3 regions of the Methylomonas sp. PHL2-19 genome follow, and region 3 is predicted to be linked to each of the others. Evidence: riboswitches for the same ligand, from Rfam matches in the RefSeq annotation. Region 3 holds a riboswitch; each other region holds the start of a gene.

Region 1 (10,797 bases), 930 kb from region 3:
GCCTGGTTGATTTGTCTGCGCGACGACAGATTGAGCGATGCGGAACTCGAAGCCTTCGCCGATTGGTTGAGCCGCGACCCCTTGCATGCTCAGGCATTTACCGAGGCTGAGGCTTTGTTCAGCGATATGGTGCTGGCAGGCAGTTTGTCCAGTGCGAGCGAATCGCTGCAACCCGCGTCTCGACACGCTGCGGAAAAAAATGCTGCCGCTGACCAGATTATTGACCCGGCCCTATCTATCAGAAGGATTCCGTGTCAGCCGAGCTCTTCGACGTTCAGGCAGATGCCCCCTCCGACAGGCTCAGGGCGAACGGTATTCAAGAGCCAGGCCGATAAACCAGCCAGCCGCCGGCCGTTGGCCAGGCCGCGCCGGCCCTGGTTTGCGGCCGGGCTGGCCGTCGCGGCGATGTGGCTGTTGGCGATTAGTCTGATCATGCCGCAACAAGCGCGCTTATTTAGCGATTATTTCAGCGACTACCGCACGCAAACCGGTGAAATTCGCGAGATTCAACTCAGCGACGGCAGCCGTTTGCTGCTGAACACCAATAGCGCGGTTTCGGTAGCGTTCACCGCCGCGGCCAGACGTATCGTCTTGCACCACGGCCAGGTGCAATTTACGGTGGCAAAGGATAGCAGGCGGCCTTTCGACGTAGTGGCCGACGATTTGACGGTCCGCGCCTTGGGCACGGTGTTTGAGGTGTATAAAACCGCGACCGGGCCTACCGAGGTGAGCGTCCAGGAGCATGCCGTAGCGGTCAGTACGGCGGGTCAGGACAGTGACGTTACCGTCGCCCAGGGGCAGGGCTTGGTCTATCAACCCGGACTGCCGCTGCCGCATCCGCGCGCCGTGGGCGCGGAACAGTCCGCTTGGCGGCAGCATCGCCTAGTGATCAACGATAGACCTTTAGCCGACTTGATCAGCGAGTTGGAGCGCTATCGATTGGGACGGATATTTCTGGCGGATGCCGCACTTAAAAATCTGCGGGTAACCGGGGTGTTTTCTCTGGATGCGCCAGATGAGGCACTGTCCTCGGTGCGTAAAGCGCTGGCGTTGCAAGAAACCCGTATCGGTCCCTGGGTGTTACTGCATCGCTGATTTTTTGGGTGCTGTAAGCCACTCCGGGCAGCGCGCGCATGTCCAAAACGGTTTGGCGCATATGGGTCGAAAAATCCAGCCCACCGGCTCAAGCCTTCAACGGCTGTTCCCCATTTACCCGCATTCAAGCAAAAGTCGTTCCTCCGCCGAAAACTTCCTCAGTCGCGCAGCGCTGCGATTTTTTCAACGCGGTTTTGCCGGAATGGAGACGATTTTTTGCCAATCAGGAAATTTTTGTGATCGATTTTTGTGCTGAAACGACTTCTATGTTGAGAAACATTATTTTTCGGACAGGACGGATCTTGAAAGCACGGATTAACGATTTTCGCTACCCGCTGGCAGTGGGCGTATGGCATCGGCCAGCCGTATATCTGTGCTATGCGTTGAAAGGCAACCGTGTCGGTGTCGATACCTGGGTGTTGATCGGGCTGGTGGCGGCCGGCGGACAATTGAGCAGCAGCCAGGCGGTCGCTGCGGAAGTGGTTCGCCACTTTAATATCGGCGGCCAGTCCTTGAATAACGCGCTGATTCAATTTGCCGCGCAAGCCGAGTTGGAATTGATTTTTTCAGCGGACATGTTGCGTGAGCTCGCCAGTCCGGAGCTGCGCGGGGACATGTCGGCAGAGCAGGCGTTGACACACTTGCTGCATGGCAGCGGTTTTACCTACCGTTTAATCGATACCGACACGGTGACTTTGGAACGCAGCCCGGAGGCAAAAGAGGTGTCTAGCCTGCCGCCGCCCATTACCTTGGATGCCATGACCGTCGTTGGCTCGAAAACAGCGGAGGCCGGTGCGGAAATCGTCACCGAGCCGATGCTTGACGAGGCGCGGACCTATGCCGTCAGGCATATTGCCAGCGCTACCGGAACCGACACGCCAATCAAGCAAATCCCGCAGTCGGTGCACGCGCTTAACCGCCCCTTGTTAGACGACCAGCAAACGATCAACCTCAGCGAATCCTTAGTCAATGTTAGCGGCATAGTGGCGCGCAATACGCTCTATAGTCCGGTTATCGAAGGCACCTTAATTCGCGGTTTTCGTTCCGAACAACTGCTGGACGGCTTTACCCAGTACTACAACCCCGGTGACCGGGAAAGCACTATTAATATCGACAGAATCGAAGTGCTGAAGGGTTCTAACGCCTTGCTCTACAGCGGTGGCTCGGGCTCCCCGGTGGGCGGGGTGGTGAATCTGCTTGCCAAATTGCCGCAGGCCAAAGCCTTCGGCGAAGCGGGTTTTAGAATCGGCAGCCACAGCTTTTATCAGCCGTATTTCGATATCAATCAACCGCTAAACGCCAATATTTTGTTGCGCATGACCGGCGAATATACCAACGCCAGAGATAACATCGACATAATCGAAACGCAGCGTTTTAACCTTAACCCGGCCCTGACGCTGACCGATAACGACCAAACCCGTTTGACGATCCAAGCCAAACTGTCGCGTTGGCAGCAACCGGAGTACCAGGGCTTGCCCGCCACCGGCAGCATCGCTGGTGATTTTGCTACCCGGCCCGATCTGTTCCCGGGGCCGGCCAATCTGCCCGATAGCCATTCAGATGCCGATGCGGTATGGGCTACGCTGGACCGGCAGCTCACCGGGAGCTGGCGCTTAAACCTGAAGGCGCGCTATGCGCAGGCTAAATTCGACGAGAAAATTCAGACCCTGTTCGGCAGCGATGGCCTGGTCGCGGATCGGCCCTTGCTGCCGGCATCGCACTGGGCATTAGTGAACGCCGAATTGTTTCAACAACAGCATGAACGCAGCGTATTGGGCAATTTGCAGGGCAAATTTAAGCTGGGTCCCAGCGAAAATAATTTGTTACTGGGCGCGGATTACAGCCGTTTGCAAGATGCCGGCTTTATCGAGGGCGATTTCGGCGCTTTGGGACTCGGAGTCGGTACGGTCGATCTGCGCGCACCGCTATTTGATTCCCCTTATGCAGTACCCGGTCCGGGCCGGGAAAATCAGTTCATCGAAAACCTCACTTACGGCGCTTACCTGCAGTGGCAAAGCACGCTGTACCGGCGTTTGCATTGGCTGTCCGGCCTTAGGTTGGGCAAGGTGGGTATCGATTTTAATAACGCGCAAACCGGTATGCACGTCACAACGGATACGCTGAAATGGTTGCCGCGCCTCGGCGGCGTGATCGACCTAAACGACGAGGTTTCCTGGTTTATTTCCTATAGCGAGGGCATGCGCGGCCAACCGTTTGTCAATTTCGTCGATACGCCGGCTCCGGAATTGTCGAATCATCTGGAAACCGGTCTGAAATTCAATTTTGCGAATCAATTCAGCGGCCAACTGGCGTTGTACCAAATTGAGCGTAGCCAGGTCGCGGTCACCGACAGCAGCGATTTCCTGCGGCGTTCGGTCGCCGCAGGGCAGCAACGCTCGCGCGGTATCGAAATGGATTTGCTTTGGCAACCGGTCGAGGGCTTCAGCGTGCTGGCGAACTATGCGCATACCGACGCCCGCTTCATGGACGACAAAGCCGGGGTGGCTGCCGGCAATCGCTTGGCTCAAGTCCCGGAAGATGCCGGGCGGCTCTGGGCGCATTACCGTTTTCAGCAGAATGAGTTGCAAGGTTTTAGCTTGGGCTTCGGCGTGTACGCCCGCGCCGGCGCTTATTTATCCAATAACAATCGCTTTAAAACCGCCGGCTACCACAGCTTCGACGCGGCGTTGGCTTACGAAACCGGGCGTTTCCAATGGGCGGCCACGGTCAAAAATCTCAGCCATGAGGATTATTTTCAGCCCTACGGCTATTTCGAAGGCCGGGTAGCGCCGGCAGCCGGCCGCGCCGGGTTTCTAAGTTTTTCAATCAAGTACTGATGCCGTCGTTAACTATTTGCCACAGGAGTTTTTCAGGAGTACCTCACTCAGGGATTTAGAGTGATGTCGTAAGGACCGCGACAAACATGCCACATCCGCCGCGAGACGGAGCCGGAAAGCCACGGGTCTTGGAGATTAAGACAGCCGGGTTACCTGCCAGTTTAAGACCCGAAATTCGGGTTGGCGATTTGCAGATTAACTTTAACCGTAATTTATTAAGGAATAAAAAATGACAATCTTGCACTACAACCGCACTCAATGGGCAAGCGCCGGCCTGCTCGCCTTCAGCGCATTGACCGCCGTTTTGGCGCCTGCTACAGCCAGTGCTGCACAAGTCAGCGGCGATGCCACCATTACCATCAACAATGCCGCTTTTGCGGCGGCATCGGTGAATGTCGGCAGTGGCTATCCGAATGGCTGGATTGTCGCGAAACATTGGGGCGCCAGCGATAATTTACTGGGCATCACCGGTGCAACCACCGGCGGAACGACGCTATCGGCAACCGCCAGCACCGCGATGTCGTTTGCGGTTAACGCCAACACCACGACCAACAGCTATCCGGCTGCCGGTCCCTATGGTCGCACCGAACAAGCCACGACGATGGACGCCGGCAATACCTCGGTCGGTCAAATCGGTCTGAGCGGCGCCTGGTTATTGACCAGCCAAGGCGGCAGCGGCATTTTGACGCCCTACGACTTTAGCCTGGTAAAAACCGGGAGCACCTGGAATATCAAAACCTACGATACCGGTTTTGGCTACCAAAATTTCTTGAAGCTGACCAACGTCTCCGAGTCGCTAAGCAGCAATGGCGAATTACTACTGAGCGGCGATTTGCAATGGACCGGTTTGTGGGCCGGTTTGGTTGGCGCCAATACCAATGCCGTGGTCGGTACTTTTAGCCTGGCGCCCAGCACGGCGCCATCGGCGGTACCGGTACCGGCGGCGGTCTGGATGTTCGGCAGCGGGCTGCTGGGCTTGCTGGGTGCAAGTCGTAGAAAAGCCTCGGTCGCGGCTTAACTCGCAAAGTGGGCTTGGGGCGGTCGCCAAGATTCGCTTCGGGCCCGGACTTTCGGCAATAAATCCCTCTTCGTGCCCGCATGCCGTCGACTACGGCCGCTTGTGTATTTAGGCAGGGAGAGGGCTTATTCTGACCATCCGCTGATAGGGATTTTATGAAGATCAACAAAAACTGTGGCTATCCCGCTTTGGTGGTGCGGGCGATGCTAGCCATCGGTATGGGAATGGCCTCAGCAAGCGCCGACGCCGCGACATTGAATGCGCCATCCGGCGGTACGTTTACGATGAACCTGGACCGCAATGCGCTGGCACCTTATGCCGGGGGCTATTACTTGTCGACGTTTTGGAGTACGGCAACGTCCAATGCTGATAATCCGGCCAACACCGGCGACCATTTGCTTAGCCAACTCAATACCACCGAGATTTCCGGACTGAATCAGGTGTTCGAGTTGACGGCTATCGGTAGCGATCCCAGTCCGCAAGCCAGCCAGCGTTACGTCAAAGCCACATCAGCCGATTTTGCCATCGATACCATCACGCTGGCCGGCGTGGCCGGGGCACAAGTGGGCATGACCGGCGTGCAGGGTTTTTATGCGCCGAACTGGCCGCCGACTGGAGCCGGCTTGGTCAACGGCGATTTTTCGCTGCTTTACGATGCCAACCGGCAAACTTTGGGCCGCACCGGTTGGTACCTAGCTAATAACATTTATTTCACGATGGCGGTGTATGACTTAAACAACCTGAGCCTGAGCTTTAGCAACGCCGAAAACTGGCAGTTGAGTGGCGATTTACTCATGTCGCCGGAAAACGCCGGCATGTTGCAAGGCGCGCAACTGGTTGATGTCGGCAGTTTCTGTTTAGGCACGGGTGCCTATGCCGGTTGCGGACAGGTATCGGCGGTGCCGCTACCCGCTGCGGTCTGGTTATTCGCTAGCGGCTTTTTGGGCTTTATCGGCATAGGCCGTAGGCCATATCTTTCAAGGAGTGTGACATTATGAAAATCAATAATCATCGATCATCCGCCTGGCTATTAGCCGTTTTCGGTGTATTGTCGATCAGCCAAGCCCAAGCCGCCACAGTCAGCGGCGGTGCGCTAGTCCTTAACCTCAACCGCGATGTATTAATCGCCAGCGTCGATGTGAATGACTATCCGGACACGCCCACCGCAGACTTTCCGATTTGCTGTCGGCCTTCTATTTATCTGGAAGAGTTTTACGACGCTTCGGCGGCATCAAAAACCTTTGTTGAACTGCGAGACGGCAATACGCCGGATTTATACGATATGGTGGCCGATGAAATTCCGGCAACCGGGTTGCAATTTAGCGTCAACGGGCTGAGTCCGATAGTTAATCCGGGCGGGCGGCAGAACAGAAATACCACTTTCGCGTTCGAGCCCGGCAATTTGTTCGGCACTGCCAGCGGTAGCATCGGGTTAGGCGGTGTCATGCGTTTTAGAGTGGACGTCGATCCGCCGACCAATAGAGTGTTGTTGGGCGATATGACCTTGGAATACGATCCGGCTCTTGAAGCGGCGACGCCGGGGCGTTCCGGTTGGGTGATTACCAATCACATCGGTTTCGATGCGGGCGGTTTTGAGTTGTTTGATGTCACAACCGCAATAGTCGGGAATACGTTAAGCCTTAACGGCAATCTTGGGTTAGGGTGGGGCTTCGATCATCTGGGCGCTCGCGACGCCCGCTTGCGCGATACGCGCATTGGTACTTTCAGCTTCCAAACCACCGTGGTGTCGGGAGAAACGCCGGCGGCCGTACCGGTGCCGATGACGGTATGGCTATTTGCCAGTGGCTTGGCGGGATTGGTTCTGAATGGTCGTTCTAAAAGAGAGATCGTGTGATGAAACGGGATGAAGTTGCAGGATTGATTCGGCCGCTAACTGCCCCTGGCGAATGGCGTACACCCTTTTTCCGTAACGTTAGGCTGGTAAAAATCGCGGCAGGCTTAGGCATCGGTTTGACATTGACGACAGCCGCGCAGGCAGGGCCTTCCCCGGTAATAAGCTTTGGACAGTACCGTAGCCATCAAGTCAATGTCGATGCGGAGGGGCAAAACATCGCCGGCGACAAAGGCAACGAACCGACGCTGGCCTTGAATCCGCTAAATCCCGCCAATATTGTCGTGGGCTGGCGTAAGTTCGATTCACCGCCCACTGCCGTCAAACACGGCGGCTATGCCTATAGCTTTGACGGCGGCGCGAGTTGGACTACCGGCATGCTGCCGGCCTTACCACTGCAAACTCGCACCGATCCGGTGTTGGAGGTCGATGCCTTGGGCAATTTCTATTACCAGTCTTTGGCGGTATCGGATAGCACTTCGGTGTTTAAATCCGGCGACGGCGGCGTGACTTGGTCGGAACCCGTGTATCAGTTTAAAGGCGACAAGAACTGGCTGGCCATCGATAAAACCGGCGGTCCCAGCGACGGGCATATTTACAGCACCTGGCGGCGGCCGGCCGACAGTAACCCCGATCCAAATTATGTCCCCAAATATTTCATCCGATCCACGGACGGCGGTGTCAGTTATCAAGAACCGGATGCGGCATTGCCGGTGGCAAACTTTGGCTTTGGTCGGCTGACCATCGGCGCGGAAGGCGAGGTTTATCTATTCGGCGTCGATGAAACGATTTTGTCCGTCAGTGCCTTGGGCATAGTGCGTAGCGGGCACTATTTCCTGAAATCGGTTGATGCCAAAGATCCCGCCGCTTCACCCACCTTTACCGCGCAAAAGGTCGATATGGGCGGCAACAGCATGATGTTCCTGTCGCCGAGTTTGCAGTTGCCCAACCCGCTGGGCGGCGACGGCGATGTGCAAATTGCCGCCGATCAATCGGCCGGGCCGTTGCGCGGCAATATTTACTTGCTGGCGCATGTCTCCCCCTATGCCTGGCAAACTGGCGACGATCCGCAGGATATTCATTTCGTGCGCAGCAGTGACGGCGGCGCTACCTGGTCGGCGCCGGTGCGGGTGAATGACGATCCACCCGCCGCCAACGCTTACCAATGGTTCCCGATGCTGGGCGTGGCGGCCAACTCCCGCCTCGACGCGGTGTGGTACGACACCCGCAACGGCAGCGGCAGCGCGCCGTACCGCTATTCGCAGCTTTACTACGCCTACTCCTGGGACGGCGGCGTAACCTGGAGCAAAAATCAGGCGGTCACGCCGGTGTTCAATACGCATCTGCCGTATAACATCGTGAACGGCGAAGAGCGGCAAAGCGACAAAATGGGCGATTACACCCAGTTAGTCTCCGACGCCAACGGCGCGCACATTGCTTACACCGCCACCTACCACGGCGAGCAGGATGTGTATTACCTGAACGTGTTTCCGGATTGCAATAACAATGGCAAATCGGACGTGCTGGATATTCAAAACCGGGTCAGCGGCGATACCAACTTCAATCATCTACCGGATAGCTGCGAGAACATCTCGGTGAAGGGTGATCTGGACGGTGATCGCGATGTCGATCAACTGGATTTGAACCTGGTCATTTCGGCCCGCAACCAACCGGCTACCGGCGTAAACGATCCCCGCGATCTGGATAAAAACGGCGTGATCAACGCATTGGATGTGCGCAAGCTGACTTTGCTTTGCACCCGGCTGCGTTGCGCAGTTTAAGCGGGCTTGACCCAAACGGCCGGTAATCGATTTTTTCCAGCCAGACTTAAGAACCCGAAAGTATCCCGTCATTCCCGTGCACGCGGGAATCCGGGATGCTGAATATAGGACTAACAACGATGATGAAACAATTCAAAGCAGGCCTGGTCGGTATAGCATTATTCGCCGCCGGCGGTGTGGCCGATGCGGCCATTGATTTACATTTCATGCCCCTTAGCCAAACCGCCGACGCCATTGAAATCGGTTTGACCATTTCCGGTTTGGGCGACGCTGCGCTAGGAACTTATGATTTTAATATTCAGTTTGACCCAACACGTTTGGCCTTTGCCGGTGTGGTTTTCGGCGATCCGGTGTTGGGTGACGAATTGGATGTGTTTGACTTGGGTGGCAACAGTACCGCCGCCGATGTGCTGGGTCCGGGAGTGCTGAATTTGTTCGAATCGTCCTTGGACAACGCGGCGGATTTACAAGCCCTGCAAGCCGATAGCTTTACGTTGGCGATCATCCGTTTCGAGGTGCTGAGCGGTGGTAGCAGTCAGCTTGGTTTATTGATTAACGGTTTGGCGGATGCCGGGGGTGACGGCTTGTCTGCAAACACAGCGCCGCTCACCATCAACCCGGTCGCCGCTGTGCCGTTACCGGGGATGGTTTGGCCGATGATCGGTGGGGTTTGGGTGGTGCTTAGGCGGCGTAGGAGTTAGTCAAAGTAGCCTGGATGAAGCGGAGCGTAATCCAGGCGCTCTTTGGAAATACTCCAGTTTTCGTTGCACTTCATTCTGACTTATTGCTAAGCACGTGTTTGGGTGATATACGGAACTTTGAATTACTTGTTAAGCATCACAATGTCCGACGCTCCCAAATACATCGTTCGCAGGCTCGAGCTCTCAGATGCCGGGGCCTTCTATTCAGCCGTCCGCGAGTCTATTGATGAACTCGTTTACTGGATGCCATGGTGCTCTAAGGACTATACACCGCTGGATGCGGAAAACTGGATCAAGACTACCATGCAACTCTGGGAAGCAGATGCCGAGTATCCTTTGGGCATCTTCGATGCTGTCTCAGGCGCAGTGATTGGCGGGACAGGCGTCAACCACATCAACCGAGCCTACCGGATTGGCAATATCGGTTACTGGGTGAGCTCGCGGCATACTGGTCAGGGAGTCGCTAGGTTCGCAGCCCACCATTCGGCACAACTTGGATTCAGTCAACTGGGCCTGACCCGCCTTGAAATTGTCGTGCTTACTCACAACAAAGCAAGCCAACGGGTGGCTGAGTCGCTCGGTGCCAAACTGGAATGCGAAGCGAGGAGCCGTCTCTACTTTCAAGGCAAGCCGCACAATGCCTTGGTCTACTCGCTCGTACCCGGGGACTTGCGGTGATACCTAAGCCCTGCCCCCGCGGGCCGCTTAGCTCGAAGGTTGGACTCTAGAGTGATGGTCAGAAACGTCTTGATCATCATCGCCGCGGCAGCTACTGCACTAGCCGCTTATTCCCTTTATGTGATGCAATCGGCGAAATCGAGCGCCGAGGAGGCAGCATCAACATTTCCTTACTGCATTCAGATCGCTACTGGGGGCTCAGAGTACAAAAGTATCAGAGGCTTGATCGAACTGGCCGGTCTCTACATGAGAAGCAACGGAACTATAAACCACGCCGTGCTGGTTATCGGCAACCCAGATCAGCCCGTTCTTTATCATTGGTCGTATATGGAGAACCAATTTATAGAAGGCGCTTTCGGCGAGCCGCCGATTTACTGTGAGCCAGCTAGACACTTTCTGCGCAAAGTGGGCCTGTATGGAGCGCCGGGAGCGGCAGGATCGAATTTTCGATTTCTTGGGTATCAGTTTTCGATTCCAAGCGAGTATGCGCCACTGGTTAGTTTCAAATCTCCTGCGCACATCGCTATCGCGGCGCTTTCGCCAACGTTTGCCCCGCAAAAGTCATATCAATGCGGGGAGGCGCCGTGCAACTATGTTGGTATAACCATTGGCTTCGACGGTAAGCTGGAAGGCTGGCTCGACAAGGCTTCGACGGAGAACCAAATCGAAGCCCTCGGACAACACAAAGGGTTAATCAAAGAGCGGATCTTGTCTCGATCATCGCACTCGCCGCGAATTCAGTACTACCGTCTAGGCCCGGACGGAAGAGTGAACACGCTCGTGCATTGCTTTGAGGGAAGCGAGTTTCAATGCACGCATTTGTTCACAGATGGCG
Region 2 (10,797 bases), 690 kb from region 3:
GCCTTGGCTCCCGACAGCATGCGGATTCGGCGCTTTCAGAGCTTGGGTGAGTACTACAGCTCTTCTGATAAAAAACTTGACGCACGTCTGCACCTTAATGAGCCTACATGTGCCGGCCTAGAACTTGAAAGGGTGGGTCAACATCATGGCCTTAGATCACTGATTGAGCGCATAAAAGCTAAGATGGTTTTTTGTTGAGATCAAAGCGAAATTGCTATATCGGTTTGAGGGATATTTAGGATTGTCTTTTTGGATAATAGTGGGACAAATTGTCAATCACGCTCATTTTTTCTTCTAGCTGTTCAAACCTGTAAAACTGCCAGCCGATTTCAGCGCGAATATCGGTTGTAGCCTCAGAAAGCTTAGGTTGGGATAAGTCATTGAATATGTTATACTATATCAACAGCAATCATATTTCGTTTGATCGCTGTTCTCACCCTCCGCCTCTCGACGCTTCCATGACATGACGCCTATTTTCATCGGGTTTGATCATCCGCTGCGCGTTCGTGCGCCTGTGGTTTTGTGCGGGTTAGTCTGAGGTTCGGAGGGATGTGCTCGTTTAATGTTGTTTACTTCATAACAGGAGACATCTGATGTCAATTACCACGCTTGATAATGCCAGTCCGTCGCTACAGGTGTTAGCCGACGGTTTAAAAGCCGCTTGTCGGGACTACACGCAGACGCTGCAACAGCCCGCTTCTTATGCCCTGACCCTGGAACTGGGCCATACCGTGCGCTATTTAGCCCGCTGTATCACGTTGGTGTTATGCGCGGCACTGGGTGAGCACGATCCAGATTTAGACGAGTTGGACAATCTGAGTCTGACTGACCTCAGCGGTGAAGACGATGACGAACAGGAATAAGCGCAATCGCTTAGGTCGATTTAATCACTTGGCCTTAAGGCGGCTTAGTTTAAGAGCTAGCCTGTTTTTCCGATTCGCCCAGGGAGGACACAACTATGTCCAGTGATGCCGAGCACGAAGACGTTGGAGTTCAACCGTGTCTGCCGCAACCGCGTTTCGAATCAGGGGAGTTGGTGGCGACGCCGGGTGCTTTGGATGTCCTGGAGCGCTTAGGCATCAGCCCGTTCGATTTACTGCGCCGTCATGTCCGCGGGGATTGGGGCGATGTCTGTGCCGAGGATGCCAAGGCCAATGAAGACGCCTTACGCAGCGGCTCACGCCTACTGTCAGCCTATGAATTACCTACCCCAGCAGCGGATAGCCCTGCAACGGGGTCAGTCAAGCTCTGGTTGATATCCGAGGCAGACCGTAGCGTGACCACCATTCTGTTGCCCGAGGAGTATTGAACAACAACTGGCTGTTCGTTTTCACTTCCTATTTTTCAACACTGATTGATTTCGTAAATACTTTGGAGAACTTATCATGACGCAAAAAACTACCCAACCCGCATTAGATTCTAATACCCCCGCTAAAGCCGCTGCAGAGACTGGCCCAACCGATAGTGCAACTACAGGTACGGCGACTGCTAAAGGCGCGGCTACCACTGCCGGTAAAACCGCGTCGGTCAAACCTGTAAAAAATCAACCTTCGCCTGAGCAAGTCAAGGCGTCAGCTTTGGCTGGCGATGACGGCATTGGCCATGATAATGGCGTTGGCGGTGGTACTGGCACGGATGCTGATGCTAATGGTAACGGTGATACTGAGAGTGGTACCGATAAGGGTGTCCTTGACGGTGATGGTGATACTGATCAGGCTGGCGTTGACGGTGCGGGTGTTAGTGCCCCTGCAACGATTGCCACAGATGCCACTGCAGGTACCAACATTGGGCACACACGTACACCGGCTGGCAAAAGCACCGGCAAAGCCGCTGACACCAAAGGTGAACTCTCGCCGGAAATCGTGGAACTGGTGACGGAGTTACGCGATACGGTCAAGCAACTTGCCCCCAATCGGCATACGCCTAAGACCTTGAAACGGGCTTTGTCCAATGTCGCTGCGATTCTGCAGGACATCGACAGCCTCTATCAACAGACCGAATAACCGCTATTCGTAGTGATAAGCGCTTGTCAGTTGTACTAGTTCTGAACTGACGCACCTTTAATTTACATCCCGACGTGACTTTTCCGAATGGGCTTCACCGCTCAGGCTAAGTCACGTCCATCGTTTTTGGAGTATTGACCATGACCAATCAGCAGCCATCCGATCATCCCTTTCAAGTTCATGAACTGCCCGACCAGTTTTGGGTGTTGCGCCCGGTAACCACGGAGGAAATTCTGACCATGGCCCGGCAATTGATTCAGGCGCGCTTCAGCCGGGGCCAGGCGATTACCAGTCCCAACGACACCCGCGAGTTTTTGATGTTGCAGTTGGCTACGTTGGAACACGAGGTGTTTTACTGCATTTTCCTGGATAACCAGCATAAAGTCCTGTTAGCCGAAGCCTGTTTTCAAGGCACGGTGGATGGCGCCAATGTCTATCCACGGGAAATCGTCAAACGTGCCCTGCAACTGAATGCCAGTGCAGTGATTCTGGCGCATAACCATCCTTCGGGTTTGGCCGAGCCCAGTCAAGCCGATCAACTGATCACCCATAAGTTGAAAGACGCCTTGGCATTAATCGAGGTACGGGTACTGGATCACTTCGTAATTGGCGGCACCGAATTTTGTTCGTTTGCGGAACGGGGCTTGTTATGAGCAGGCAATATAGCATTAGGTCAAGTCAATCGAATGGCAACTTAGCCGACAACGACAACGACAACGACAGTGGCGTCTCCAACTGCAGCGGCTTGGGTGTTATCAGTGATCATTTTCTCCCTGCATTTTGTACGGGTTGCAAAAATCGACAGTACACGCGGTACATGACGCGAGCATCGGGCATGTTAATGATGATTAACATGCCTGGTAGCGCATCGGTATACCGCAACGAGGCTAGCAGCACGGTGTTGGACGATTACGAAATTGACGCTACGCTGTATTTTATTCTGCGCTCGGTCGATCCTGAATTTGACGAGGACTCGGATAATTTCTTAGCCACCCGCGAGATCAGTCTCAAAGGGCTGGATGTCGATAATCGGCTTGCCGACGGCCAAGACCACCGTAATCCCCTGCGGTCATATCCCGAGCCACTACGCCAAGTTATTCTGTGCCGGTTATTTTATGACTTGATCAGTTATAACTACAGTTTGGCACAACCCGAGCTGAGCCTGCGGGACTGCTTACGCATAGACAACATCTGGGTCAATGTGGCCATAAGGCATCAGGCGACTTTGGATATTGAAACCGGTGAGTGGGAAAAGCCAAATGCCTGAGAGATTTATGATGTAATAAGTTAGAGAGCAAAAACGGGGCTTGGGTTTTTATTGAACTGTCATTCAGTTTTTAGCACTTAGTGCCGTTTAAATTGAAGTTTTTGTTAAACGCGCTCTTCATCTCGCAGAGTCAGAACTTCATAGCCATCTGCTGTAACCGCAATAGTGTGTTCCCATTGTGCAGAGAGTTTTTTGTCACGAGTAACAACTGTCCAACCATCACGCTTCGTTTTTACTTTAGCTTCGCCTTGGTTGATCATAGGCTCAATGGTAAAAGTCATACCTTCTTGCAAAACAATTCCGCTATTCGGTTTTCCGTAATGTAAAACCTTAGGCTCCTCGTGCATTTCTTGACCAATACCGTGACCGCAGTATTCGCGTACAACCGAGTAGCCTTGTGAAGACGCAAATTTTTTAATCGCGTAACCAATATCACCAAGTGTTGCGCCGGGTTTCACTGCGCGAATACCCTGCCACATAGCCTCGTAAGTTTTATCAACTAGCCTTTGGGCTAATGGCGAAACATCCCCAACCATGTACATTTTACTTGAGTCGGTGATAAAACCATTTTTTTCAAGCGTTATATCCACATTGATGATGTCGCCGGACTTAAGCAATTGAGTCATGGAAGGTATGCCGTGACACACCACATCATTGATCGATGTGTTTAGAACAAAAGGGAAATCATATTGCCCTTTACTGGCCGGTCTTGCATTTAACGTGTTGGTAATAAAATCTTCAACCCGATCATTTATGTCCATGGTTGAAATGCCCGCTTTGATGTGTTGATCGAGATAAGTGAACACAGATGCGAGCAAACGCCCTGATTCACGCATCAAATCAAGTTCATTCTCATTTTTTAGGATACCACTAGCCATTGCTAACTTCATTTAACTCAACAGCAGCAAGGCGTAATTGTTCTCGCAAAATCTCTGTGTAAGTCATATTGGGATGAGTTTCGGCGAGCATGCCGATTTTTATCCAAAACTCAGCCTGGGAATTGATCGAACGAACCATCGTGCTACTGGCTTTCCGAATCTCTTCATGTAGTTCGTCACTGATTTTAACGATACCCATATTTACCTCAAATATACGAAACGTATATATATCGTATATCAATGTGGCAATATTCACAAGAGTCTGCAAAGGATGTTTAGCGTTCAAGCTATCCGGTCTACCGTAGCCGATCCGGTCATTGAGCAAGGGGTTAAGGCTCACTCTTTTTGCCCGCACCGCTCTGGAAAGGTGGAACCTGACTTCTTGGCACGTGTTACCGGTATGTGCGGGTAACCGTGAGCACACAATGCTGCAACGTGTTTTTTTGGCTAACGCCCTCAATCCAATCTGGCGTTATAAGCAGGAGCTAATTAATACGGCTAGTGTGTCATGCGGACGAATTGAGCCGGTGATGCGTGAAATCAAGTCACGCAAAATTCACGCAAGGCAAATTTCAGGCATAAAAAAAGCAGGTATCGAACTAACGATAACTGCTTGTTTTTCCTAGTCATTCGATGGTGGGTCGTGTGCGATTCGAACGCACGACCATCGCATTAAAAGTGCGGTGCTCTACCGGCTGAGCTAACGACCCCCTGAATGAGCCGCCCATTATACTCAGAAATATTAGTTTTGCAACGATTACTTGTAATAAATACAAAATAATATCTTCACTTCCTAAATAGTGCTGGTCGCCTACTCTTTTACCGGCCGTTTTTCCAGCTTTCTTTGCAAGGTTCTTCTGTGCATATTCAATGCTCTGGCGGCGGCTGAGATGTTACCGTCGTGCTGCATCAGCACCTTTTGCAAGTGCTCCCACTCCAAGCGCTTTACCGATAGCGGATTGTCACTGATGGCTACCGAGGCATCGCCTTCGTTCTTGTACAAAGCACTGACAATCTCATCAGCGTTGGCCGGCTTGGTCAGATAATGAATCGCGCCCAATTTGATAGCCTCCACAGCGGTGGCGATACTGGCGAAACCGGTCAGCATGACGATTTGGGTATTGTCATCTAAAGAAATCAATTTCTTGACCATTTCCAAACCGGAGTCAAAACCGATCCGCAAGTCGATTACCGCGTATTCAGGCTCGGTTTGTTCCGCCAGTTTCATTGCCGTATCGACATCATTGGCGACAGTCACTTGAAAATTACGCTTTTCCAGTGCCGGCTTCAACACCGAACAAAAGGTGACGTCATCATCGACAAGCAATAAATTGGGTTTATCCATAGGTAATTGATTCATGCATACTCTCCTTAGCTAAAAGCGGCAAACTGATTTCAACGCAAGCACCGCCCGACTCTAAATTACTGAACTGTATTTTACCGCCGAGTCGCTTGATAGTGGTATAAGTCAAAAACAAGCCAACTCCCATGCCTTGCTTATTGCTCTTGACCGGTTGGTGCCCGGCAAACTCGATAAATTCAGCCGGCAAGCCTGGACCGAAATCCCGGATTTTCAAGTTTAGCGTTGCTTCATCCCATTCCACATGAAACTCGATGCCCGCATCGACCGGCGATGCCTCGGCAGCGTTATTTAGGATATTAATGATGGAGTGAGTCACAGTACGTTCCGCAATCACGCGCGCTTCCATATCCACATTCGGCGAAATAAATAGCTTGAGCCTGGTGGCGGCTTTATGCGTGCGCCACTGGCCTAATACTTCATCGATATATTCGCTCACCAGCATCACCTTGCCGGATTCCGCCCGCATCTCGCCGGCGGAGGCCGACATCACCGACAAGGCTTGTTTGCAGCGATCAATCTGCTGTTGAACAATTACCAGTTTCTGATGCAGATCCGGATAGCGATGCGCCGACAGCTCTTCCGCCATCTCATGCGTCAAAATGGCGATCGTGCCCAGCGGCGTACCCATATCATGCGCGGCGCTGGCTGCCAAGGTGCCTAGGGACACCACGCGCTCGTCGCGTAGCGCACTCTCGCGGGCATCCGCTAAATTACGCTCCCGCTCTTTCAAGGTCTTGGACAGTTCGACCACAAAAAAAGCGACTAAGCCGGCGCTAAACACAAAACCAAACCACATACCGAATACATGCAGATTGAAATAACGCCTGTCGTTCATCAAATGCATTTGCAGGCTCATTTCCGGCGTCATCTCCGTCATCGCCGGATGGGCCATGTGCGGCTCGACAGCCGGCAAGGGTACGTTGTAGGCAATCAATACCGTATACACGCAGGAGGTAATGATCACCATATTCCAGGCATAAGCCTGCGGCAGCATGATGGCAGTTACAATCAAAGGCAGCAGAAACACCCAAATGATCGGGTTTGACGCGCCGCCGGTCAGATAAAGCAGATAGGCCAACGCCAACACGTCCATGCATATTTGCGAAAAAATCTCGTGCTCGGTAACTTCTTCCGGCGTCCTCAGCCGTAGCCAGGTGTAAAGATTAAGTATGGAAATCGCAAAAATCGCCAGCCACAGCTGGTTTTGCGGCAAATTAATACCCAGGCCGTTCACTGCAATAAACACCGCCACCGTAACGGCAAACAGCATCAAATTTCTAAGAATGTATAACCACCGCAGGTTTTCGCGAATGGATATTTCGGCTTTGGGCAGAATGTGTGAAAGCATAGAAACAACACTAAATTGAAGAACGCATCGCCGCTAGATACTACCGCCGCTTGCTTAAGAAGGTGGAAAGCCGACCAAACCTGGATGGCGGCCACCTAAGTATTCAATCGATTTTTGATAGCAACCTTCACTCCAACCGCTACATGCCATGGCAAATAAGGAATTAGGCTAGCCACTTAAAAGATCGAACGACAATCTACGAGCTAATCTTTTAGGAACAAGCGTCACGATCTGACGAATCATGTCCCAAAAAATAGTGCGGCATATCACGCACCAGCCAAACGCCAGCCGCCGTTTTTATCCACCCACCTCATGCTCAGCCAGTACCAAAACGTCATAGGCAGCATCATCGCAAACCATTCCCAATCGTCGATCAAAAATAATTTGGCAACCCAGCCATTGCCATCGAAATAGAGCGACCAAGGCACACAGTAAAGAGTAAAAACAATACTACTCCAGATCAACAGTAACGCGCCTTTGCGGGTTTCTATACTCGACAGGGCCAGGAACACCCACAGCGGGGTTTTATCGGTTTTTTGCATACATCTCTCCACTGAAAAATCTCGTGCCAACCCAATGAGCGGCGCAACAACCTAACAATAAACGACTAGAAAAGAAAGAAATTCCTGATCAAATCCACCAAAACAAACTTCACCACCAAGCGGGGATTATCTCCCAACAATTGAACTGTGTTATTTAAAATAAGCGCATGCGCTATTTCGCTGAATTTCGCCAGCAGCTCACTCATGCCATCCCAGGCAAAATAAGCAGCAATACAATGATATTTATATATTTTATTAAGTTGGCCCGCTATTCGCTGTAACTAGTGTACTTGCTTCGTGGTTTGCTTTCCGAAAAGCGGTTAGTAGGTCTCTATCCCTGCCATGTCTGCCGCTGGCGGAATGAGCAAATCTCTGAAAGCAAGCTTTGCCACACCCGTCGTGAGGCGGGGCCGGAAAATCACGGTTCTTAAAAAACGATTTAAAGAAGGCCGGATTGCCCCCATGCGCGCCATGGGCGAGGGCAAAGTTTGGCTCGCTGCTGTTGGTCAAGTTTTGTCAGTTTCGCTGTTACCTTTAATTCCAATAACAAAAGAGGACGATCATGATCTTTCATAAAACGGCTATAGCAGCTATTTTGACAACTGGCCTGGCGGCTGTTTCCAGCCAAGCGTTCGCGCACTCTTACTACAACCTGACCGGCGCGGGCACAGTAGCCTCCGGTAACTCCGCTATCGGCTTCGGCATAGCCAACAGCATCAACGGCACAGACGGTGTATCTGCAAACTCCAACGGCACCAATAGAGTCGCTAACGGTACCAACGTTTATACGGTCGGCGACTTAAACGCTAACACCTTAATTCCGGGCACAGGTACCGCGGCTGAGACAGCCACAGAAGTAGCAGGCAACCTGCCCTATATGTGGTATTCAGGTCAGCATACAACAGCTACAGGTTTCACCAAACGCGAATTACATACGGGCTCCAGCGCTACAGACAACGATGGCGCACTGACAGCAAATCTTATTAACTCAAACCCTAGTTTCGGCACCAATACTATCGGTAGCTTGTGGAAAGCTTACTCGGACAAAAACGGCGGCACCAACGCCGCCACCTGGGGCACCATCATGGCCGATCTGCCAGCTGATGGCGACCATCCTTACTTAGCGGTAGCAGGCAATTCGGCATCAACCGGCCTGGGACTGGACTACGGCTTGATTCATATTAGCTGCGGCGCAAACACAGCAAGCGCTAACTGCGCCAGCGCGGGCAATATCAAAACCACCATTACCGTGAAAAACGACGCCGATTACAGCCAATTTAACGGCTTATTGGACGTGGCCCTGTATCGCAATGTGGACAGCAGTTCCACATCTGACCGTAACGCAGCTGCCACAATCGGCGAAACGGGCCTGCAAGGCTCAAGCTTGGGCGAAGCTATCTGGACAGCCAGCATGAGCAGCACTTCCGACACCTTGTTCTACTCGTTTGTGTTCGACCAAGCCGAGTGGAATGCCACAGGCACACCCGGGCTGCACACCAATGGCTTTTATACCTTGGTGGTCGGCGCGCACGGTGGCGGCGCGCTCGATGGCGTAACCTACGACGTACTGGTTACCACTTCGGCAGTGCCTGTTCCAGGCGCAGTCTGGCTGTTCGGCAGCGCGATGGCCGGCTTGATCGGTTTCGGCCGCCGCAAACAAGCACTAGCGGCTTAATTACCCAGCGGGGTTGCCGCCAAACAACGGCAATCCCCTCACCAAGCGCTGTTTAACAACAGGTTTTAGCTCATATATTTAATTCGATAGAGATCCAAAATGACTGCAAACTTAACCTTTAAGAAACTAGCATTAGCCGGCGCCATGGGCGCGTTAATGTCAATCAGCGGCATGGCTAGCGCTCACATAACCTACAATTTAGCTTCCGGAGATCCCTTACCAGACGGTTCTGCCGCAGGCCCATGGTCGGCCGGCGATCCAGGCTATATTGGCAATTTGCCCGCCACCTGGGTAGCGATGATCCACAATGACGGCGGCGTTGCCAACTCGCAAACCGCCAGCGGCCACGGCATAGGCATGGGCGCCAAAGCTTATAAAGACGGCGCGACAAACTGGGGGCATACCGCCGATTACGGTTTGTTTGAACTGCATGCCGACGCAGAAGTGACTATCACCGTATCGTCGGACGGCTCCAATCTGCGCCCGGCTTTTGGTTTGTGGAGCGGCTGGGATACCGCGGGTAGCAGCAGTCGTCATCAAGAATACCTGAACAACGGTGCTCTGAATCCCATGGCTGCCAGCCCACTTGGCACAACGCTGGCTTTGGTTGACGCAAACGCCTGGGCCTTCGCAGCCACTCAAGGCACCACCGCCAGCGCGACGCTGACCCGTTTCCTGACTGCCGGTACTTACACACTGATTTTGGGTGGTTACGACGGCACGGTAGGCGGCGCCAATCTGGCCTATACCGCTACCATCTCCGCCGCCGCATCACCAGTACCCGTGCCGGGTGCGGTTTGGCTGTTCGGTAGCGCGATGGCGGGCTTAGTCGGTTTCGGCAAACGCAAAACCACAGAAAACGTCTGAGACGTATCTATGTCACTTAAAGCTGATTTTTAACCCGGCGCCCTTAATTACCAGTGTGATCAAGGGCCGGGTTAATCAGCAAGAAATTGGATCGGTTTCGGTCAAGGATGACCGGGGGCACGGAAGCTCCATTTTTACATCCGTTTGATCGTAGTCTACTTGATCAAAAAGCTTGAACAACCCTGCCCATTCGCTTCATTCGTAACCGAACGCATCGATATACGACGCTAAAATCGGTAATACGGGTTCGTAAAACTTTTCATAGTGCTGCCAACGCGCCACCGAGCGCGAATAAATCGGCTGAGCGACAGCGGCAAAACTCGGCGTGGCAATGTAACGGCCCTTAGCCTTCTCATGAAACGCGCTAACTTCGGCCACCCATTCCAAATCCAATAAGGTAAACACCCGGCGAAAACTGGTTTCGAAATCGTTGACCGTGTCCTCGTAACGCAATTCCATATAACGCGGCTGCATCATCGGTTTAATGTAAAGCCACAGATCCATTACGGCCGCATATTGCTTGGCCACACCTTCCCAGCTCAGTAGATTGACTGTCACGCTAGACGGCTTAAACGCCTGCTGGAAGCAACTCAAACACACATCGCGCGGATCGCGTAGCGCAAAGATAATCCTGGCCTCCGGAAATAGGCTGCTAATCAGGCCAATATCGATACTGTTCAGCGCTACTTTATCGATAAAACATTTATTCAAGGCACCCGCGCCATATTCTTCGCTAACCCGCCGCCAATAGTAAGCGCGCAACTTTCGGACATCATCCAGACCAAGCTGGCGGAGGGCGGCCGGGATGTCTTCTCGCACACCGCTCAACCTTTGCAGCTCTTGGATCAAACCAT
Region 3 (10,797 bases):
CATCACTTCGCTAAGGTATTGATGAAAAACAGTAAAACCGACGCCGTCGATGCCAACACCTTGGCCGAATATGTCGAGCGCATGGATTTCGTCGCCTGGACTCGTCCTTCGAATCAAGCGCTGGCTTTGCGCGGCTATGCTCGCCGTATCGACGCGCTAACCGGTCAGAAGGCCGCCGCGAAAAATCATCTACATGCGCTGAGTGCGACCGAGGAAACGCCGAAGGCCCTACTACGCGATGCCAAATTGGCGATTAGTCAGCTGGAAAAACGCATCGATACGTTGGCTGGCGAGGCGCTGGCGTTGATCGACCAGCATCCGGAACTGCAACGAATATTCGACCTGTTGACCGGCATCAAAGGCATTGCCCAAACCAGCGCCATTGCCTTGATGGGCGAACTACTGCTATTGCCGCCCAACCTGTCGCATCGCGAATGGGTCAAGTTTGCCGGACTCGATCCCAAGGCCTTTGAGTCGGGCAAAAGCGTACACAAGAAAATGCGGCTATCCAAGGCCGGTAACCGGCATATTCGTTCGGCGTTGTATATGCCGGCCTTGAGTGCCAAACAGCACGATCCGCATGTGCGAGCGTATTTCCAGCATTTGATCGACAACGGCAAGAAACCTTTGCAAGCCGTCTGCGCCGTCATGCGTAAATTACTGCATGCGATCCATGGCATGTTGAAGCACGATCAGCCGTTCGATAACACACGGTTTTATGCCATCCCTGAATCCATCATCGCCGAGTAAAAAATGATGAAATTTGTTGCTTTTGAACAGAGTATCTACGCGGACCCTTAAGAATTAACGGTATTGCCTTCCGGGCAAGGCGTGTTTACGACAGCCTGCTGAGGGAAAAGGCACTATCAGTGGCTCCCTAGAGGGTCTCTAAAAAACTCGTCATTCTCGCGTATGCGGGAGCCGCAGACCGCGCAGCGAATCCAGGTTGTGGATTTCTCTGGGCAGCCGCTTTTGCGGGCAATACGATTATTTTAGATTATAGGTTTCGCTTAATAATATTACATATTTATTACAAAGCTATTTCATGTAATAAATATGTAATATTTTATATTGCCTTGATACTACTTTTGTACAGTTATTATGCAATGGTTTTAAATTAGTATTTATTCAGCATTTTATGCTTATTAAGGTAGTTAAAAGTTATTTTTATAATTTTTACCATTTTATTTAAATATTGCTAAACCCGTTGCGAAGCGGGGGCGGAAAGCCGCGGGTCTTGTCAGTCAAGACAGCCGGGTTGCCAACCGATTTTTTATGCGGTTGTTTCTTCGATTGGCACAGGCGATATTATGACTAATAGACAACAGCACCAGCATGACGACGCGGTATTTTTCAGATTAAATCCCATTGCGGCTTGCGTAAAGTCGGCAGTCGCCGGCAGTATGCTGATCGCTTTTGTCTCGCCGGTCTGCGCCGAATTACCGGTGCCCAGCGCGGTTTGGGCCAGCATGGGCGGCGCCAGTCGTTCCGTCATCGGCAATAATATGACCATTAATCAGGAAACCGACCGGGTTATTCTGAATTGGGATAAATTCAACGTCAGTGCCGAGAGTTCCGTCGAGTTCAAACAGCCTAGCGCCAGTGCCATCGCGCTGAATAAAATCGTCGATCCCAGCAAAAATCCCAGCCAGATTTTGGGCTCGGTGACTGCCAACGGCCAGATATATCTGGTCAATAAAAATGGTTTCGTGTTCGGTAGGGATTCCGTGGTCAATGCCCGCGGTTTGGTGGCTTCGACGATGGATGTCAGTTTCGAAAAAACCTTTGATAAAGAAACCATCGGCACTGTCTCCAAGGATGGTCGCGCTGCTTTTCAAGGCTCCGGCGATGTTTATCAAAAAAACGATGACGGCAGTTTTCGGCTGGATGCCAATGGTCAAAAAATCCCCATCGAGATCAAAGTGGAAAGCGGGGCGCGGCTCCAGTCCAGCGAGGGCGGCCGCATCCTGGTGATTGCCCCGAGCATCATGAACAAAGGCGATGTGGAATCGCCCGGCGGCCAGGTGATCATGGCGGCGGCGACCGACAAGGTGTATTTGCAGGAAGCACCCACCGCCGATAAAAGAACCAATAACGATGTGCGTGGATTGCTGGTGGAAGTCGAGACCGGCGGTAAAGTGGAAAACTTGGGTAACATCGCCGCCAATCGCGGTAACGTCACCTTGATGGGTTTTGCCGTCAATCAAAGCGGCAAGGTGTCGGCAACGACTTCCACCAACGTCAACGGCACTATCCGCCTGTTGGCTAGGGAAGGTTTTACGACCAAAGCCGAAGGCGGCGAGACGATGATAGCCGCCAAGGCCACCACCCGCACGACGGACAAAGGCGATGGCTTGGGCCGTTCCGCACAAGTGACTTTGGGTGAAGGCAGCACCACCGAGATTTTGCCGGAGGTGGAATACATAGAGGAAACGCAGACCCTGGAATCCGGCGAATCCGTCAAGGTGTTGGTGGAAAAAACCGCCGTATCCGGTCAGAACCAGACGCCATCTCGGGTCGAGATTATGGCCGATAAAGTGCATCTGCAAGCGGGTTCGCAGATCAATGCCCCCTTCGGCAATGTTTCAATCACCGCGACCAAATCGCCGTTAAATCCAGTTGCCAACAACAGTATTAAAAACGATAGCCGGATCCTGATCGATGCCGGCGCGAAAATCGATGTATCCGGCACCGACAACGTCATTCGCACCATGGAAAGCAATGTCCTGGAAGTGGAGCTGCGTAACTTTGAATTGAAAGACGCGCCGTTGCAAAAGACCGGGATATTAAAAGGTAAGACTGTCCTGGTGGACATCCGTGAAGGCACGCCGCTCACGGACATTGAGCCCACCGTGGCAGGGATTGGTCGCACGGTCGCCGAACGGATGGCGAAAGGCGGCGAGATAGCGCTGAACTCCGAAGGCGATGTCATCTTGGAAAAAGGCGCGGTTCTGGACTTTTCCGGTGGTGAGATTACCTATCTGGATGGCTTTATTACCACCAGTAAACTGCTAGCTAATGGCCGCTTGGTGGATATTAGCGAAGCCGATCCTTTGGTGCCTTATGAGGCGATTTATGGCGAGGTGGTCAAAAAATACCAGAAATGGGGTATCACCAAAGTCTGGAAAATCGACGGGCCGTTTACGCTGGCGCGTTTCGAACCGGGTTATGTGGAAGGCCAGGACGCCGGCAGCCTGATGATTCGAGCCAACAACGCCATTTTAGACGGCGACCTGCTGGGTAAAACCACCAACGGCAGGCGGCAACGGACGCTGGCCGAGCAGGCCAAAGGCAGCCGTCTGACGGTCGATACCGCGTTTACCCTGACTAATGCCCAGGCATTGATTTTTTCCGCCGGTGTACAAAACAGCATCAATGTGGATATCGACGAGGCCTTGCCGGTCGGCAATGACGGTTTGGCTATGGCCTTGGCTGTGGATGCCAACAAGCTGATTGAAGGCGGTGTGCGCAATGCGGTGTTTAAAACCAACGCTAAAATCAGCGTTGCCGATAATGCGACCTTGCGCTTGGCCGCCGGCGGTAATCTGACTTTACAAGGCGGCGCGGTTGACGTGCGCGGCAATATCGTCGGTGCCGGCGCCACGGTAAAACTGGAAACCGCCCGAAACAACGTACCGGGAATGCAAGGCGAGATTAATCTTGCTTCCGGCGCCACGATAGATTTGCGCGGGGAATGGGTGAATGACTTCGCCCAACCCGGAAATTTGGACGGCAAGACGGTGGCGATAGACGGCGGTAGCTTTATTGCCAAGGCCATGGGTAATGGCGGCGGCGTGAATTTGCGGGCCGGCAGCTTGATCGACATCAGCGCCGGGGCTTGGTTGCACGAAGACCGCAGGCTGGAAGCCGGTAAGGCGCAAAGAAACACCGGCGAGGGTGATACTTTTAAAGAGGGCGGTATTGTGTTGGTCGCCGAGCCCGCCATAGACAAGGCCGGCGCCAACGTGTTGCTGGACGGTGTCATGCACGCTTATGCCATGCAACAAGGCGGCGGCTTTACAGTAAAAGCCAATGCGGTAGCCATTCGCCGGGAAGAGACGCCTAGCATAGGCGATGGCGGCGTGCAGCCTTTGCAAATCGCTACTACGTTTTTCGGCGAAGGCGGCTTTGCCGAGTTCGATATCGGCGCAAATCTGAACGGATTGACGGTGGACGACGGCGCCAATATCCAGCTGCGCCAACAGAACAGAGTACTAAACAACACCTATCTGGAGCAGGCTAACGCCGACGGTATCGAAGCATTCTCGGATTTGACGACTTTGTTGCCGGAGCTGCGCGCACCCAGCAAATTGATCTTGCGATCCGATCATGCCGCCGGGATTAATGCCAACAGCAATTTGCTGGTGGCTGCCAGCGCGACGATTAACGCCGACGATTTAAGCAGCGTTACGCTGGAGTCCGATTCGTCCCTGGTCATGGACGGTCGAATCGTCGCGCCCGGCGGTACTGTGACACTGAAACTCATTCCCGATCAAAGCGAAGTAGACCCGCTATACCGGCGGGATCAAGGTATTTGGTTAGGGAGTACTGCCGGCATCGACGTGGCGGGCGGTAGCCAAATCACCGTGGACGGCTTGGACCGGCGTATAGGCAAGGTCTTCGACGGCGGTAAGGTAATCGTCGATGCGCAACGCGGCTTTTTTGCTTCCCAGGCTGGCTCTTTGATTAATATTTCCGGTAGCCAAGACATCCTGGATTTACCGGTTAATAGTCCCGCGGCGATAGGCGCGAGTTTTGCCGCCACGCTAGTAGGTTCGCATGCCGGCAGCATCAATATTACTGCCGCCGAAGGCGCGTTTCTGGACGGCGATATGCAAGCCGTGGGGGGCGCAGCGCCCGGCACCTCGGGCGGTAAATTGTCGGTGTTTTTGAACGTAGACAATCGTGCCGATCCGGATGCAGAAAACTCCATCTTTCCGCGCGCGCAGCGCATTTTGAAAATCTCCCAGGAACGGAATGTACCGTTTTCCGCCGTTTTTTCTAAACCCGGCGATTCATTACCCAAGAAAGATTCGCCCGGTGATCGGCTGACCGGCATCGGCTATCTGGCTGCCGAGCAGATTAGCGAGGGCGGTTTTAGCTCTCTGGATCTGGCCGTATCCGGAGAGAAGGGTGAGATTCGTTTTACTGGCGACGTCGATCTGCAACTGAATAACGCTATTGCTTTGGATGCAGTCAATTTCGGTTGGGAGCGGAAATCCGCCGCTGATACCGGTAATGTGCAAATCAGTGCTACTACTGCGACTTTGGGGTCGGATAGCTATCGCGCGCCGCTAGTAAAAGCCAGCAACGGGGATGGCCGATTGGCGGTTAATGCCGATTTAATCGATTTGGTCGGTGGCTCGGTAACGACCGGTTTTAATACGGTTGATCTTGCCGCCGCTGGCGATATTCGCCTGAAAGGGATACGGATCGACAGTAAGGAACTGGATTTTGTCGGCGAATTTAAAACCTTTTCCAAGCTTAATTTAACTGCGGCGCAGGTTTATCCCACCTCCTTGACCGAGTTTACCTTGGCGGTTGCCGGCGATCCGAACGGCACGGTGACTTTCAACAAAAGCGGTCATGCAACGCCGGTGCTGTCGGCCTTGGGCAGTTTGACCGTGCAAGCACCTAATATTGTCCAAAACGGCGTGCTGACCGCGCCATTGGGTGAGATCGTTTTGGAAGCGACAAAATCGGTGACCTTCGGCGCCGAAAGTATTACGTCGGTCTCGGCTAAGGGGCAAATCATCCCGTTAGGCGTCACCCAGGGCGGCTTGGAATGGCTGTTGCCCTTGGCCGGCACCGGCAACAATCTTAACGTGGTCAACCCCGATCTGAAACCGGCGGATATTCAAAATAAGCGGAAGTTTGAAAGCCCCGAGAAGAAAATAACCGTTAAAGCCGCGCAAATCCTTCGGGAAGACGGTGCGTTGGTGGATTTATCCGGCGGCGGCGATTTATTAGGCTTCGAATTTATTCCCGGTGATGGCGGTTCGGTAGATGTTCTTGATACTGATCAGCGCTTTGCGGTCGTGCCGGGTATGTCCGGTTATTCGCCGTTCGACCCCAAATCGTTTCCAGAATCCGGCCTGAAAACCGGCGACAGCATTTACATCGGTGCCGGTAGCGGCCTTGCCGCGGGCTACTATGCATTGTTGCCGGCTCGGTATGCCTTGCTGCCGAATGCCTTTTTGGTGTCGCCGGTCGCCGGCAGCGCCAATGCCATTCCCGGCACCAGTAGAACCCGGGTCGATGGCGCAGCTGTCGTCACCGGCTACCGCAGCGTTGCCGGAACAGACATCCGTGATCAGTATTGGTCCGAGTATGTGGTCGAAGCCGGCAGCATTGCTAAAACTCGTAGCGAATACAACATCAGCTCGGCCAACCAATTTTTCGCGGATAGAGCGGTAACCAAAGAAGAGGCGATTCCGCGTCTGCCGCAAGATGCCGGACAATTGGTGCTAAACGCCAAAACCCGTCTGGAGCTACCCACCGTGGTGGCCGATGTGGTCGAGGGCGGACGTGGCGGCTTGGTAGACATCGTAGCGGATAAATTGGCCTTGGGCACAACCGCCGCCACCGACGATGTTGAATTGTTGGTGAGCGACCTGGATAAGTTTAGAGTGGATAGCTTGTTGCTGGGGGCGGTGAGAAGCTTTGACGCGACGACCGGCCACACCAAGCTGGATGTCATTGCCAAGTCAGTGACGCTAGCCCAAAACACGACCTTGAAAGCGCCGGAGGCCTTGCTGGCTGCCAGCGAAACCGTCACGCTTGAACAGGGCGCCAAAATCGAAGCCAGCGGCGCGGTTGCGGATACCGATGGCGATACGGTGCTGGAGCTGAACGGCGACGGCACCTTACTGCGCGCATCGGCGGGCAAACAAGCAACGATCAACCGAACCGGCGCCAAGGGCTTGAAAGGCGATCTGAATATAAATGCCGGCGCGGTCATTTCGGCCGGCGCGGGTTCGGTGGCGCTGGACTCGACACGGCGAACCAAAATGGCCGGCGAATTGAATCTGGCCGGCGGCTCCTTGTACCTGGGCGCGGAGACCATCAATCTCGGCGAGACCACCGGCGTAGCGAACGGCCTGTCGCTGGATAATACTCAGCTCGCGCACTTGGCCGTTGACGAGCTGGTGTTGAGCAGCCGGGGTATGGTCAATTTGTACGGCGAGTTATTGCAAACTGATGCGCTTGGTCAGCCTTTTCAATTCGGTGATCTACGCATTGATGCCTTGGGTCTGGCCGGCAAAGCCAATGCCGGGAAAACTCTGTCTTTGAATGCGAAAACCCTGAGTATTGCCAATAGCAAGTCTACGGGCAGTGTTTTGGCGGGCGACGGCAGCGGGGTATTGAATATCAATGTGCAACAGCTGCTGCTGGACCAAGGTAAATTCCAGCTGTCCGGTTTTAGCGCAGTTAATGTGAATGCCGGCGAGCGCATGACGGGCAAGGGCGACAGTACCTTGACCGTATTGGCCGACTTGAGCGTGAACACACCGTTTGTCAGTGCCGAGAACGGCGCTAAAACCATCATCAGTGCTGGCGGCCATAACTTGTCGCTCACGGGTGGCAGCCAGTTGCTAACCGCTTCTACCCAAGGCATAGCTGCGCAATTACTGTTGGAAGCCGATAGCATTGGTTTGAATACGGCCTTGTTGTATCAAACCGGTAACGTGTCCATGAACGCTTTGCAAGGTAATGTGACCTTAGGCGGGAATGCTTTGATTGATGTATCCGGTGCCGTGGCGTATGCGGGTTTAAGCAAACCGCTGAATTTGTCCGGCGGCAAAATCAGTCTGAGTTCTCAGCATGGCGATGTCAGCGCCGAAGCAGGCAGTAAGCTACTGTTAAACGCCAGTAACGCCGATATGCTGGCCGGATTTTTGTCCGCGCAAGCCGGCACCGGCCAGGTGCAATTCAATGGATTTATCGATGCTCACGGCATCGGTAAGGCAAACGGTGGCCGAATCGCCGTTGATACCGGCAGTTTGAGCGCCGGCGGTTTTAGTGCTTTGAATAATGTATTTGCCGCCGCTGGGTTTAGTGGTGCTGTCGAACTGAGAACCCGTAGCGGCGATATCGTGGTCGATGCCGGGCAAACCGTGAATGCGAATGCTATCGACCTAGTCGCCGACACCGGCAGTATCAGCATTACCGGCACCTTGGATGCTGCGGGTGCGAATGGCGGTTCGGTGACGCTGGCGGCGGAAGATCTGCTGATGCTGAATAGCTCGGCGCTGATTCTGGCAAACGCGCAAGCGGCGAACGGCAACGGCGGCAAGGTCAGTTTGTCGTCTATCGATGCGTCCGCCGATGGCTCCGGCATTGACATCCAGTCCGGTGCGCGCATCAACGTTGCAGCGGCTGGAGCCGGTGTGGCGGGCGAGGTGTATTTACGTGCCGACCGAGAGGATACCGACGGCGACGGTTTGGCGGACATTAACGTCAAAGCCATTGCCGCAGGCACTATCGTTGGCGATAGCGACGTTACCGTTGAAGGCGCGCGCATTTATCACAACAGCCGTATCGCCTCCGCCGAACAGCAGGCGATGCATAACGATAATCTGGCTTATATGGCCGATTTGGCGGCGGCCAATGTGGCTAACAGTCGCTTTGGCGCCGGCTTTACCATTATCCCCGGCGTGGAAGTCCGCAGCAGCGGCAATTTGACCATCGCCGAGGCCTGGGACTTGGGAAAACTCGATAGCGGAGAAGCCTGGCGATATGGCGCCAATAACGATCTGGTTGGGATGTTAACGCTTAGAGCGAAAGGCGATTTGTTGTTCGATGCCAATTTGAGCGACGGCTTTTCCAAGGGCGTATTGAATACTGCAAATTTGGGATCGTTCGGCGTCAGCGACTATTTGCAAACCGGTGCTTCGTGGAGTTACCAGCTGATCGGCGGCGCCGATTTGGGTTCCGCGAATGCGATGACGGTGCTGGCCTCGGCCAGTCTATTGGCGAAACCGGGTAGCGGCAATGTCAGTTTAGCCCGCAATGTCAGTGTGCGGACCGGTACCGGCAATATTGATATTCGCGCGGCGCGCGATCTGGTCTACGGTAATGAAAATTCGGCGATCTACACGGCGGGGCGGGCGGATGTGGATGATGCCAAACGCTGGGGCAGCGGCGGACCAGATTTGGCCGCATTGTTCTACGCAGAATATCCATTGGATGGCGGCGACATCAGCATTCAGGTCGGACACGATATAGATGCTAAACCTAGTGCGCAATTGCTCAGCGATGCCTTGGTACGCACCGGCGATTGGTCTAAAAGCAATCAGCACAGCACGGAATTTGACTCGGAACGTCCGACAGCTTGGGGCGTCGCCTTGGGCGTCAGCGACTCGACCAGCGTTTCTCGTCAGCACCAGCAAAGCGTAACCGCCTTCGGCGGCGGTAATGTCCGCATCAGCGCGGGCGGAAATGTCGAAGACCTGTCGGTGATGATCCCTACCACCGGTAAACAGGTAGGCGAGCGGGATGCTCCGAACATCTTGGATGCCACCATCATCACGTTCAAGACCAATGTGGTCGAGGTGAATGGCGGCGGTAATCTGCAATTGCAGGCGGGTGGCGACATAGCCGGCGGCGTGTTTTACGTGGACGGCGGTGCGGCGGATATTTATGCGCACGGATCGCTGAAAGCGGGTACGAACCAAGGTCTGAATCCGAAAGGCAAAGAGCTGAATCCGATATTGGCCTTGGGCGATGCGCAGTTTAATGTCGTCGCCGGCAAGTCCATGGCCCTGGAAGCGATTGTCGATCCGATGTTCGTGACCTTGTCGGAACCGGTCGACGCGATAAATAAATCATCGAACCGGTTCTTCCGCTACAGTGCCGATAGCAATGTGAAATTGACCACGCTCTCCGGTGATCTTACCTTGGAAAACGACATTGCCAGCCTTCTTTTGGCTACCAATGCCAATATTTCAAAAAACTTTTTGGTTTATCCCGCCGGCCTACAAGCCTACGCACTGAACGGCAATATTGCCGTAGATAAGAGCTTTACCTTGTATCCGTCCGCTCAGGGTGGCTTGGAGTTATTCGCGGCTGAGAATTTAACCGGTAAAGGTAATCCTTCGATTATTCTGAGCGATGCGGAACCTACCGCCTTACCGAGCGCCGCATTGCCCTTCGTCGGGTCTTCCTTAACCGACTTGGACAATGTGCTGAAGGTTTTGGAGATTCAGCAGCCGCAATCGCCCACCGCGATTCATGCCGGCACGCCGCTGCACGCCAATGACCCGAATCCGGTGTTGATTAGTACCGGCAGCGGCAATATAGGCAACATCCACGAGGATATGGTGTTTGTATTGGCCAAGCCCGCCGAGGTCAGCGCCGGTAGGGATATTGTCAGCGCCACGTTCAAAATTCAGCACAATAACCCAGGCGCTGTCAGTATCTTTAATGCCGGCCGGGATATTCGTTACAGGATCAATATTCACCCCGAAACCGGCAATATTGTCGAAGCCGATCAAGGCATAGACGTGGCCGGCCCCGGACAATTAATCGCGCTGGCAGGCCGGGATGTGAATTTGGGATCGTCCATCGGTATTACTTCTTCGGGAGATCAATCCAACGCCGCCTTGGCAGATGACGGTGCCAACATTACCGTGATTGCCGGTTTGGCTGGCGGTGCGCTGAACAGCAATGGCTTTGCCGAAGAGTTTATGCTCAACTCGGGTAAATACGTCCTGGAAAATCAGCGTTACCTGAATTTGTTCGTGCAGGAAATGCGCAGCATCACCGGCGACCCGTCGTTAAGTGTCGATGCGGCCA

The links. A riboswitch is a leader RNA that binds a small molecule or an ion and turns the genes downstream of it on or off. The one in region 3 is predicted to bind cyclic di-GMP.
Region 1: it holds a riboswitch for cyclic di-GMP, as region 3 does, so the genes downstream of both, ACR02O_RS06505 (hypothetical protein) here and ACR02O_RS10690 (filamentous hemagglutinin family protein) in region 3, are expected to answer to the same signal.
Region 2: it holds a riboswitch for cyclic di-GMP, as region 3 does, so the genes downstream of both, ACR02O_RS07665 (hypothetical protein) here and ACR02O_RS10690 (filamentous hemagglutinin family protein) in region 3, are expected to answer to the same signal.

Annotation. Positions count from the first base shown of each region.
Region 1 is NZ_CP196839.1:1,350,958-1,361,754, forward strand. It holds gene ACR02O_RS06495 (FecR family protein) at 1-1,095, shown strand, start outside; gene ACR02O_RS06500 (TonB-dependent siderophore receptor) at 1,398-3,932, shown strand; cyclic di-GMP riboswitch class I at 4,011-4,089, shown strand; gene ACR02O_RS06505 (hypothetical protein) at 4,162-4,950, shown strand; gene ACR02O_RS06510 (hypothetical protein) at 5,106-5,948, shown strand; gene ACR02O_RS06515 (hypothetical protein) at 5,945-6,805, shown strand; gene ACR02O_RS06520 (hypothetical protein) at 6,805-8,583, shown strand; gene ACR02O_RS06525 (cohesin domain-containing protein) at 8,703-9,284, shown strand; gene ACR02O_RS06530 (GNAT family N-acetyltransferase) at 9,426-9,962, shown strand; gene ACR02O_RS06535 (hypothetical protein) at 10,032-10,797, shown strand, end outside.
Region 2 is NZ_CP196839.1:1,595,708-1,606,504, reverse strand. It holds gene ACR02O_RS07725 (hypothetical protein) at 594-863, shown strand; gene ACR02O_RS07720 (type I restriction endonuclease subunit M) at 959-1,309, shown strand; gene ACR02O_RS07715 (hypothetical protein) at 1,386-2,003, shown strand; gene radC (RadC family protein) at 2,144-2,656, shown strand; gene ACR02O_RS07705 (hypothetical protein) at 2,821-3,270, shown strand; gene map (type I methionyl aminopeptidase) at 3,375-4,148, opposite strand; gene ACR02O_RS07695 (ParD-like family protein) at 4,141-4,347, opposite strand; tRNA gene ACR02O_RS07690 (tRNA-Lys) at 4,783-4,858, opposite strand; gene ACR02O_RS07685 (response regulator transcription factor) at 4,960-5,508, opposite strand; gene ACR02O_RS07680 (ATP-binding protein) at 5,486-6,859, opposite strand; gene ACR02O_RS07675 (hypothetical protein) at 7,126-7,401, opposite strand; gene ACR02O_RS07670 (hypothetical protein) at 7,467-7,607, opposite strand; cyclic di-GMP riboswitch class I at 7,779-7,863, shown strand; gene ACR02O_RS07665 (hypothetical protein) at 7,964-9,076, shown strand; gene ACR02O_RS07660 (hypothetical protein) at 9,176-9,943, shown strand; gene ACR02O_RS07655 (tetratricopeptide repeat-containing sulfotransferase family protein) at 10,139-10,797, opposite strand, start outside.
Region 3 is NZ_CP196839.1:2,281,878-2,292,674, forward strand. It holds gene ACR02O_RS10685 (IS110 family RNA-guided transposase) at 1-750, shown strand, start outside; cyclic di-GMP riboswitch class I at 1,188-1,266, shown strand; gene ACR02O_RS10690 (filamentous hemagglutinin family protein) at 1,311-10,797, shown strand, end outside.